One region of the Mesorhizobium sp. CCNWLY176 genome, then DNA from elsewhere that is predicted to be linked to it. Evidence: predicted binding sites of a transcription regulator. Region 1 holds the regulator's gene; the other holds the start of a gene.
The links. The regulator PhoB, encoded in region 1, activates phosphate uptake and scavenging genes when phosphate is short. The targets are predictions, from matches to a motif close to TGTCATNNANCTGTCAT.
Positions count from the first base shown of each region.

Region 2: the regulator PhoB is predicted to act here: its motif matches at 2,645-2,661, upstream of WBQ96_RS15735 (bifunctional 2',3'-cyclic-nucleotide 2'-phosphodiesterase/3'-nucleotidase).

Region 1 covers NZ_JBBBDZ010000005.1:354,466-359,347, reverse strand. The annotation lists gene xylF (D-xylose ABC transporter substrate-binding protein) at 1-246, opposite strand, end outside; gene WBQ96_RS11525 (ROK family protein) at 533-1,774, shown strand; gene phoB (phosphate regulon transcriptional regulator PhoB) at 1,778-2,467, opposite strand; gene phoU (phosphate signaling complex protein PhoU) at 2,590-3,297, opposite strand; gene pstB (phosphate ABC transporter ATP-binding protein PstB) at 3,331-4,155, opposite strand; gene pstA (phosphate ABC transporter permease PstA) at 4,170-4,882, opposite strand, start outside.
Region 2 covers NZ_JBBBDZ010000008.1:208,786-213,667, forward strand. The annotation lists gene WBQ96_RS15730 (hypothetical protein) at 122-436, shown strand; gene WBQ96_RS15735 (bifunctional 2',3'-cyclic-nucleotide 2'-phosphodiesterase/3'-nucleotidase) at 577-2,556, opposite strand; gene WBQ96_RS15740 (NAD(P)/FAD-dependent oxidoreductase) at 2,682-3,965, opposite strand; gene WBQ96_RS15745 (Lrp/AsnC family transcriptional regulator) at 4,200-4,673, opposite strand; gene ald (alanine dehydrogenase) at 4,828-4,882, shown strand, end outside.

The sequences.
Region 1 (4,882 bases):
GCCCTGGCTGATCAGGCTTTCGACGTCGGTGAGCTGCTTGGCAGCCGACGACTGCGCGTCGGCGGAGATGTACTTGTCGCCGGATGCTTCGAGAGCAGCCTTGATCGCCGCTTCGTCGGTCTTCCAGCGCTCTTCCTGGAAATTCGACCAGGACACGCCGACGATCTTGTCCTTCGCATGCGCGACAGCGCCCAGCGACATGGACAGCGCAACACCCGCCAGCATGGCGGTTGCAAACTTCTTCATGATTTCCTCCCTGGCGCCAAGACAGCGCAACGATACTTTGGCCTTCGGGCCTACCCAGAAGCTCTTTTTTTCGAGCCTCGAAAAAAAGAATGACGCATGCGCAGAGTTCTGTCAATATCCTTGTGCCGCTGTTGACGGGCCTGCCCTGTGAAGGGATGGTTCACGATGGTTGCAAAGGCTAGGATCCCTTGTCCGAACAGCCTTCGGAAGGATCACGGTCCAACAACAAGGCAGGGGCCGTTCCGCTTCAGCGGAATGAACAGGCTCCCGGGAGGAATACGAAAACATGTCGGTCGCGATCCGTCACGACGATCTGCGCAAGCGCAACCGCGCCATGGTCATTGCCGCCGTGCGCCAGGCGCAACAGCCGTCGCGTACCGAGATCGCCGGTTCGACCGGGCTCAGCCACTCGACCATCTCCGCAATCTCGTCGGACCTTATCGCCGAGGGGATTCTGCTGGAAGCCAAGGGGCCGGAAGCGTCGTCACAAAAGCGCGGGCGGCCACAGGTGGCGCTGGAACTGAATCCCGATGCCGCCGAAATCGTCACCGTCGTCCTTTCCCTGAACTTCCTTTCGGTCGCGATCGTCGACTATTCCGGCAAGGTCGTGTCCGAAGAAGAACGCAGGCTCGAAACGCTGACCATGTCGCGCGACGGCTTGATCGGCGAATGCGTGGCCATGGTGCGCCGGCAGATCGCGCTGCGTAAATCGGCCGGCCGGCGGGTGATGCGCATCGGCATGGCCGTGCAGGGCATCACCGATTCCACGTCCCGCGCGATGCTGTGGACGCCGATCACAGCGCATACCCACATCGCTTTCGCCGACATCATCGAGGAAGCAACCGGCATTCCCGTGACCGTCGAGAACGACTGCAACATGATTGCGGTGGCGCTGAGATGGCGCAAGCCCGAGCGCTACCACAATGACTTCATCGCCGTGCTGCTTTCGCACGGCATCGGCATGGGCATGGTGCTGAAGGGCGAGCTCTTCACCGGCACGCAATCCTCCGGTGGCGAGTTCGGCCATATGATCCATCGGCCCGATGGCGCGCTCTGCCGCTGCGGCCGGCGCGGCTGCGTCGAAGCCTATGCCGGCAACTATGCCATCTGGCGCAAGGCAAAACAGGCAAGCGAAGACGATGCGCCGCTCGCCGACATCAGCGATGGCGACATGCGCATGCTGGCAGATAGCGCACGCGCGAGCGACGGCCCCGAGCGCGAAGCGTTCCGCAAGGCTGGCGAAGCGATCGGCTTCGGCCTTGGCAGCCTGTTCGCGCTGATCGATCCCGCTCCGGTCGCCGTCGTCGGCATTGGCGCCACCGCTTTCGACCTGATCGAGCCGGCGCTGCGCGAAGCGATCGACAGGACCGCCGGCGGCCAGCACAACAAGGCGATCTCCTTCGACACCGAGCCGAACGAGCTTCCGCTTATCCGCGAAGGCTGCACCATGCAGGCGCTGACCTTCGTCGATCAGGAAATTTTTGCACCGGGCGCAAGCCCGGCAGCAGCGGGCAGGAACGTAGCCTGAAAATCAGTCCTCGCGGATCGCGTAGCCAGAGCCGCGGATGGTGCGGATGACGTCGGGCATTCGGCCTGTATTGACGGCCTTGCGCAGCCGGCCGACATGCACGTCCACGGTGCGCTCGTCGATATAGATCGTCTCGCCCCAGACATTGTCGAGAAGCTGGCTGCGCGAGAAGACGCGGCCGGGATGGCGCATCATGAATTCGAGCAGGCGGAATTCCGTCGGCCCGAGCTTGATCTCGCTCTTCTTGCGATAGACGCGGTGCGCCTCGCGGTCGAGCACGATATCGCCGACCTTGAGCACGCTGGAAAGCACTTCCGGCTTGGCGCGGCGCAGCAGTGCGCGCACCCGCGCCATGAATTCCGGCGTCGAGAACGGCTTGACCAGATAGTCGTCGGCGCCGGTGGAAAGGCCACGCACGCGGTCGCTTTCCTCGCCACGCGCCGTCAGCATGATGATCGGCAGGCGTTCGGTTTCGGGACGCATTCTCAGCCGGCGGCAAAGTTCGATGCCGGAAACCGCCGGCAGCATCCAGTCGAGCACCAGAAGATCGGGCACGTTTTCCTGAAGCCTGATTTCGGCCTCGTCGCCGCGCGGCACGATCTCGACCTGATAGCCTTCCGATTCGAGATTATAGCGAAGCAGCACGCCCAGCGGCTCTTCGTCTTCCACCACCATGACTTTGGGTGCGATCATCAATTTGCCGTCCTGTTAACGCGATCCGGTTCGAGCCCCCTCGCCTTTCGCATGGTGTCCGGCGGGTTTCGCACCGCCGGTGGAGCAAGCTTACCCTTTTAAATCTCCGCTATCGACACGCCTCAGGCGGCGGGTGCGGTCATCGACGTCTCGTCCTGCTTCGGCCGATTGAGCGGAAGCTGCTTTCCGGTCATCACATAATAGGCGTTTTCGGCAATGTTGGTGACATGGTCGCCGATGCGCTCCAGATTCTTGGCGCAGAACAGAAGGTGCGTGCAAGCGGTAATGTTGCGCGGGTCTTCCATCATGTAGGTCAGGAGCTCGCGGAACACGGCGGTGTATTTGACGTCGATCTTCTCGTCAGCGGCGCGCAGCGCCTGCAGTTCGTCAGGCCGGCGCGACACATAGTGGTCGACCACTTCCCGAACCTGATCCAGCACCATGCCCGACATCGCCTCGATCGAATGGGCAAGGTCGCGCGGCGTGGCGCTCTGGCCGACTGCGCTGACGCGCTTGGCGATGTTCTTGGCGAGATCGCCGATCCGCTCCAGATCACCGGCCATGCGGATGGCGCCGACAACCGCGCGCAGGTCCTGCGCCATCGGCTGGCGCTTGGCGATCAACGTGATCGCGCGCTCGTCCAGCTCGCGCTGGCGCGCATCCATGATGGCGTCGTCAGAAACGACGCGCTGGCCGAGCGCATTGTCGGACTGAACCAGCGCCTGGATCGAAGCGCTGACCATCGCGCCGGCCAGGTCGCCCATGTCCCGGATGAGACGGTCGATATGTCCCAGATCTTCATCGAAAGAGGTGACGGTATGTTCGCCCATGATGCTGTCCTTGCAATCCGCGTCGTGTTCGCGTCAGCCGAAGCGGCCGGTGATGTAGTCCTGGGTTCGCTTGTCGTCGGGGTTGGTGAACATCTTGTCGGTCGCACCCTCCTCGACGAGATAGCCGAGATGGAACATCGCCGTGCGCTGCGAAACGCGCGCTGCCTGCTGCATCGAGTGAGTGACGATGACGATCGTGTAGTTCTGGCGCAGTTCGTCGATCAGTTCCTCGACCCTTGCGGTGGCGATCGGATCAAGCGCAGAGCACGGCTCGTCCATCAGGATCACCTCGGGCGACACCGCGATGGCGCGCGCGATGCACAGGCGCTGCTGCTGGCCGCCGGAAAGCCCGGTGCCGGGTTCGAGCAGGCGGTCCTTGACCTCGTTGAACAGGCCGGCCTTCTTCAGGCTGGTCTCGACGACATGATCCATATCGGACTTCTTCTTGGCCAGCCCATGGATGCGCGGCCCGTAGGCGACGTTCTCGTAGATCGACTTCGGGAACGGGTTCGGCTTCTGGAAGACCATGCCGACGCGGGCGCGCAGTTCGACCACGTCGATGTTCTTGTCGTAGATGTCTTCATTGTCGAGCGTGATCTTGCCGGTCACCCGCGCGCTGTCGATCGTGTCGTTCATGCGGTTGAGGCAGCGCAGGAAGGTCGACTTGCCGCAGCCCGAAGGGCCGATCAGCGCCGTCACCTGGTTTTCGCGCACGTCGAGATCGACATCGAACAGCGCCTGCTTCTCGCCGTAAAACACGCCGACCTTGTTGCCGCGCATCTTGATGATTTCGTTGGGTGTGCCGCTCATTTTATCGCTCACTGCGCTTTCGAGTGCTTTCTCGGTCATGATGTTCATAACATGGTCCTTTTCTACCAGCGCCGTTCGAAGCGGCGGCGCAGCACGATCGCGGTGATGTTCATCGCCATCAGGAAGATGAGCAGGATAATGATGGCGCCCGACATGCGCTCGACGAAGGCGCGCTCGGCCTCGTTTGCCCACATATAGATCTGCACCGGCAAGGCCGTCGCCGGCTCAAAGGGCGTTGTCGGATAATTGGCAACGAAGGCGACCATGCCGATCAAGAGCAGTGGTGCCGTCTCGCCCAGTGCACGCGCCAGGCCTATGATGGTGCCGGTCAGGATGCCGGGGGCAGCCAGCGGCAATATGTGCTGGAACACCATCTGCATCTTGGATGCCCCGAGACCCAACGCTGCCGAACGGATCGACGGCGGCACGGCGGCAAGGGCTGCGCGGGTGGCGATGATGATCGTCGGAAGCGTCATCAGGGTCAGAACGAGACCGCCGACGAAAGCGGCCGAACGCGGCAGGCCGAGGAAGTTGATGAACACCGACAGGCCGAGCAGGCCGAAGACAATCGATGGCACGGCGGCGAGATTGTTGATGTTGACCTCGATCAGGTCGGTCAGACGGCCCTTCTTGGCGAATTCCTCGAGATAGATCGAGGCTGCGACGCCGATCGGCAAAGCAAGCAGAAGCACGATCACCATCATGTAAAAGGAACCGATGATCGCCACGCCCATGCCCGAGGTCTCAGGACGGCTGGAAGCGCCGAAGGTGAACA
Region 2 (4,882 bases), on a different contig from region 1:
GAAGTTGAGCATTCGGGTACATAAATCACACTCTGTAACCGAAGATATTGAATCTCCTACAGATTTATACCTTCAAAAATTCTGCCGAAGAAAATTTCGGCCAAGAAAAATGGAGACTAAAATGAACAAGATCATCCTCTCGCTCGCCGCCGTTCTTTTGACCACCGGCGCATCCCTCGCAAATGACCGTTACGGCGACGCCGCTCCTTCCTCGGTCGTCGTCAACGCTCCCAGGAGCATCGATTACTCCGGCACTGCCGCCATTGGCGCCACAAGCGCCGGCGTCAAGAATGACCGCTACGGCGATGCCGCTCCGAATTCGGTTGTTGTCAGCCAGCCCAAGAGCCTCGACTACTCGGGCACGGCCGGCATCGGCGCCACCAGCAATGGCCTCAAGAACGATCGTTACGGCGACGGCGCCAAGTCCATGTACTGACCGATCGGTCCCGCAACGGGACTGACCTGAATGCAAAGGGCGGCAGACCTGGTCTGCCGCCCTTTTTCTTTGATACGCTGGAGCAATTCCAGGAAAAGTGTGTAGCGGTTTTCCGTTCGGAATTGCGTGAGAACAAATACTCAGAGCGTGATGCGGTACTTCCCGAAACCTTCCGCGCCCTCGCCGGCTGCCTCGATCTTGACGCCCTTCACATCGGCAATCAGATCCTTTGCCTTCGGACCCGTTTCGAACAGAACCGACGTTCCTTCCAGCGGCGCAAAGCTCCAGTTGTCGTCGGCGGACGGGTTGATCGTCTTCTGATCGATGATGTAGCGCACGATCACGTCACGGTTGGTGTCTGGCGCTTCGTAGATGATCTTGGACGCGTTGATCTCCGGGAAATTGCCGCCGCCGCCAGCGCGGTAATTGTTTGTCGCCACAACGAATTTTGCTGCCGGATCAATGGCTTTCCCATCGAACATCAGGTCGATGATGCGGTTTGAGCCTGCGTTGATGACGGCGCCCTTCGGATCGTATTTCGGCGGCTGCGACAGGTCGATCTTGTAGGTCACGCCATCGATCACATCGAAATTGTAGGACGGAAAGTCCGTGTTGATCAGCGGCTGGTCGGCCTTGCCCTTCTCGACCTGGTTGAAGATGCCCGCCGACATCTCCAGCCAGTCCTTCACCTGCGCGCCGGTGATCTCCACCGCCCGCACCGTGTTCGGGTAGAGGTAGAGATCGGCGACGTTCTTGATCGCGATGTCGCCCGTCGGCACGTCCGTATAGTACTCTGGACCGCCGCGGCCGCCTGACTTGAAGGGTGCTGCCGCCGAAAGCACGGGCAGGTCCTTGTATTGCGTGTCCTTCAGCAGGTCCTTGATGTACCAGGTCTGCGCCTGGCTTACGATCTGCACCGACGGATCGTCAGCGACGAGCGCGAAATAGGAATAGAGCGGTGCCGAAGTCTTGCCGACCGGCCGGCGCACATAGGCGAGCGTGGCCTCGTGATCCTCCTTGAGCGCATCGACGATGCGCTTGTCGTCCTCGACCGTCGCCTTGTTCTTGTTCTCCACCCGCTCGTAGATCGGCCGCGCCTCCGATGTCGCCGAGACGACTTTCCATTTGCCGCCGTCCGCTTCCAGCATCAGGTCGATCAGGCCCATATGCGAGCCCCAGAAGCCGCCCATGACGGCCGGTTTGCCTTGCAGCGTGCCTTTCGCAGCATCGACGCCCTCCAGCCCCTGAAAGTCCTTCGGGCCGGGAAAGACGAGATGCTGATGCCCGGTGAAGACCGCATCGATGCCGTCCACGCCGGCGAGGAAGAACGAAGCGTTCTCCATCAGGTCGCCCTGCTTGTTGTCGATGCCGGAATGCGAGAGCGCAATGACGATGTCGGCGCCCTCCTCCTTCATCTGCGGCACCCAGGCTTTTGCAGCCTCCACGATGTCACGCGTCAGCACGTTACCGGTCAGGTTCTTGGCGTCCCAGATCATGATCTGCGGCGGCACGAATCCGATGATGCCGATCTTGATCGGATGTTCCGCGCCCGCGCCGTCCTTCACCTTCTTGTCGAGGATCACGTAAGGCTTGAGATAGAGCTTGTCGTCGCGCGGATTGGAGGCAAGCACGGTACCCTTGACCAGATTGGCGCAGACGAACGGGAAATTGGCTCCGGCCAGCACCTTGTCCATGAAGGACAGGCCGTAGTTGAATTCGTGGTTGCCGAGCGTCGAGCATTCATAGCCGAGCAGGTTCATGCCCTTCATGACGGGATGAACGTCACCTTCCTTCAGGCCCTTCTCATAGGCGACATAATCGCCCATCGGGTTGCCCTGCAGGAGATCGCCATTGTCGATCAGCATGGAATTGGTCGCTTCCTTGCGCACGGCATCGATCAGCGAAGCGGTGCGGGAAAGGCCCATCGTGTCGTTCGGCTTGTCGGCATAATAGTCGTAGGGCAGCACGTTCACATGGATGTCGGTCGTTTCCATGATTCTGAGATGCGCCTGATTGGCCTGCGCGCGCGCCGAAAACGGATGCAGCATGACGAAGGCCCCGGTTGCCGCTGCACCTGCTAAAAAGGACCGCCGCGACAAGGGATGAAGCAACTCAGACATGGTTTTCTCCTGGAGATTGATCTCGAAAAAAATCGACGTCGAAACGATGAGTTTCGCGCCGAATTTTTACCAAGTCCAGCAGGAACAGATGACGCGCCGATGACAATTTGTCGGCTAATCAGCGATCATTTCGGTTTTGCGGGCGCCTGCGCAGAGCCCTGCGTGATCAGACGGGCGCTGCGCTGGCCTGTCGTATAGATCCACAGCCAGCTCAGCGCGACGGAGAGCCTGTTGCGTAGGCCGATCAGGAAATAGATGTGCGCCAGGCCCCACAGCCACCAGGCGATGCGTCCATTGAGCTTGATCCAGCCGAAATCGATCACCGCAGCGCGCTTGCCGATCGTGGCCAGGTTGCCATCGTTCTTGTACTTGAAAGGCCGCGCCGAACTGTCGCCCTTCAACCGGGCCTTGATCGTCGCGGCAATATGCCAGCCTTGCTGCTTGGCGGCAGGCGCCACACCGGGAACGGGCTTGCCTTCCGGCGTCGTGACATGTGCCGTATCGCCGATCACGAAGATTTCCGGGTGCCCGGCGACCGTCAGGTCCGGCTCCACCATCACCCGTCCGGCGCGATCGGCAGAGGCACCCAGCCATTCCGCCGCCGGTGACGCGGCCACGCCTGCCGCCCAGATGATCGTCTTTGCCGGCAGGTGCTGCCCGCCATAGACCACGCCCTGCGCGTTGCATTCGGAAACCGCCCTGCCGAGCTCGACCTCGACGCCAAGCTTTTCGAGCGCGCTCTTGGCATAGGCAGATTGCGCCGGCACGAAGGCGGAAAGCACGCGTTCGCCCGCCTCGATCAGCACCACGCGCGCTTCGCGCGTATCGATGTTGCGGAACTCCTTCGGCAGCGTGTCATGCGCCAGTTCAGCGATGGTGCCGGCCAGTTCCACGCCGGTCGGACCGCCGCCGATGATGACGAAGGTCAAACGCGCGCGGCGACGTTCGGGATCGGTTTCCCGCTCGGCCTTCTCGAAGGCCATCAATATGCGCCGGCGGATGGTCGTGGCATCCTCCAGCGTCTTCAGGCCGGGCGCATAAGGCTCCCATTCGTCATGGCCGAAATAAGCGTGCCGCGCACCGGTCGCCAGCACCAGCGTGTCATAGGGAATAGCTTCGCCGTCCTCCATCAGCACCCGCTTGCCGGCGGGATCGACGCCGGTAACGGTGCCTAGCAGCGTGGTCACATCCTCGCGGTTGCGCAGCAATTGGCGTATCGGCCAGGCGATTTCGGACGTCGCCAGCGACGTCGTGGCGACTTGATACAGAAGCGGCTGGAAAAGGTGATGGTTGCGCCGATCGATGATCGTGATGCGCACGGGTGCGCCGGTCAGGTTGCGGGTAGCCTCCAGGCCGCCGAACCCGGCACCGACGACGACGACGTGATGTGGGCTGGAAGCAGGATCCATCGGGCTCGCTTGGGCGAAGAAAACGATTCGTCCCGATTATGGTGCAGTGCCGCAAACAAGCAAGCAGTGCTTAGGACCAAGACACATTCGGGTGTGTCGAGATTCAGATCAGGGCGTGCCGAGAACGGCGGTTTTCGAGAACCGGAACGGAGCGTACATTTGGGTACGTGAGTACCGGAAGCGCAGAAAACTGCTGTTCGCAGGCCGCCATCATCTGAATATCGGCACACCCGATCACGCCAGCTCCGGCTTCATGCCGAGCGCCGTGCGGTCGATGATCTCGCGCAGCGCGAAGGACGAGTTGATCTTGGTCACGTGCGGCATGGCCGACAGCCATTCCTTGTGGATGCGCTCGTAGTCGGCCAGGTCCTTAGCAGCGATGCGCAGGATGTAGTCATATTCGCCCGACATCAGATGGCATGACAGGATGTTGGGGCAGCGCTTCACCGCCGCCTCGAAATCCGAAAGCGTCTTCTCGAACTGGCCCGACAGCGAGATGTGCACGATGGCCGTCATCTGATGGCCGAGCGCCGCGTTGGAAAGCCGGGCGTGATAGCCGCGGATGACGCCGCTCTTTTCCAGATTGTCTAGCCGGCGCGAACAGGCCGACTGCGACAGGCCAACCTTCTCGGCTAGAGCCGCATTTGGGATGCGCCCATCCTTCTGCAAAGCGTCCAGAATGGCGATATCGATCCTGTCGAGCGACATTATTCGTATTTCCTTCGAATATACCGAGATTTCGCGCAACGAATAGCGATTTCAGGCGGCAACAGCAACCCAATTTGCAAACAAGCACAGCCGATTCTGTGATTTCATGAGCGATACAAAAAATTCCATCGACGGGAAACAGTGGAGGAACACAATGCGCGTCGGATGCCCCAAGGAAATCAAGAATCATGAGTATCGCGTCGGCCTGA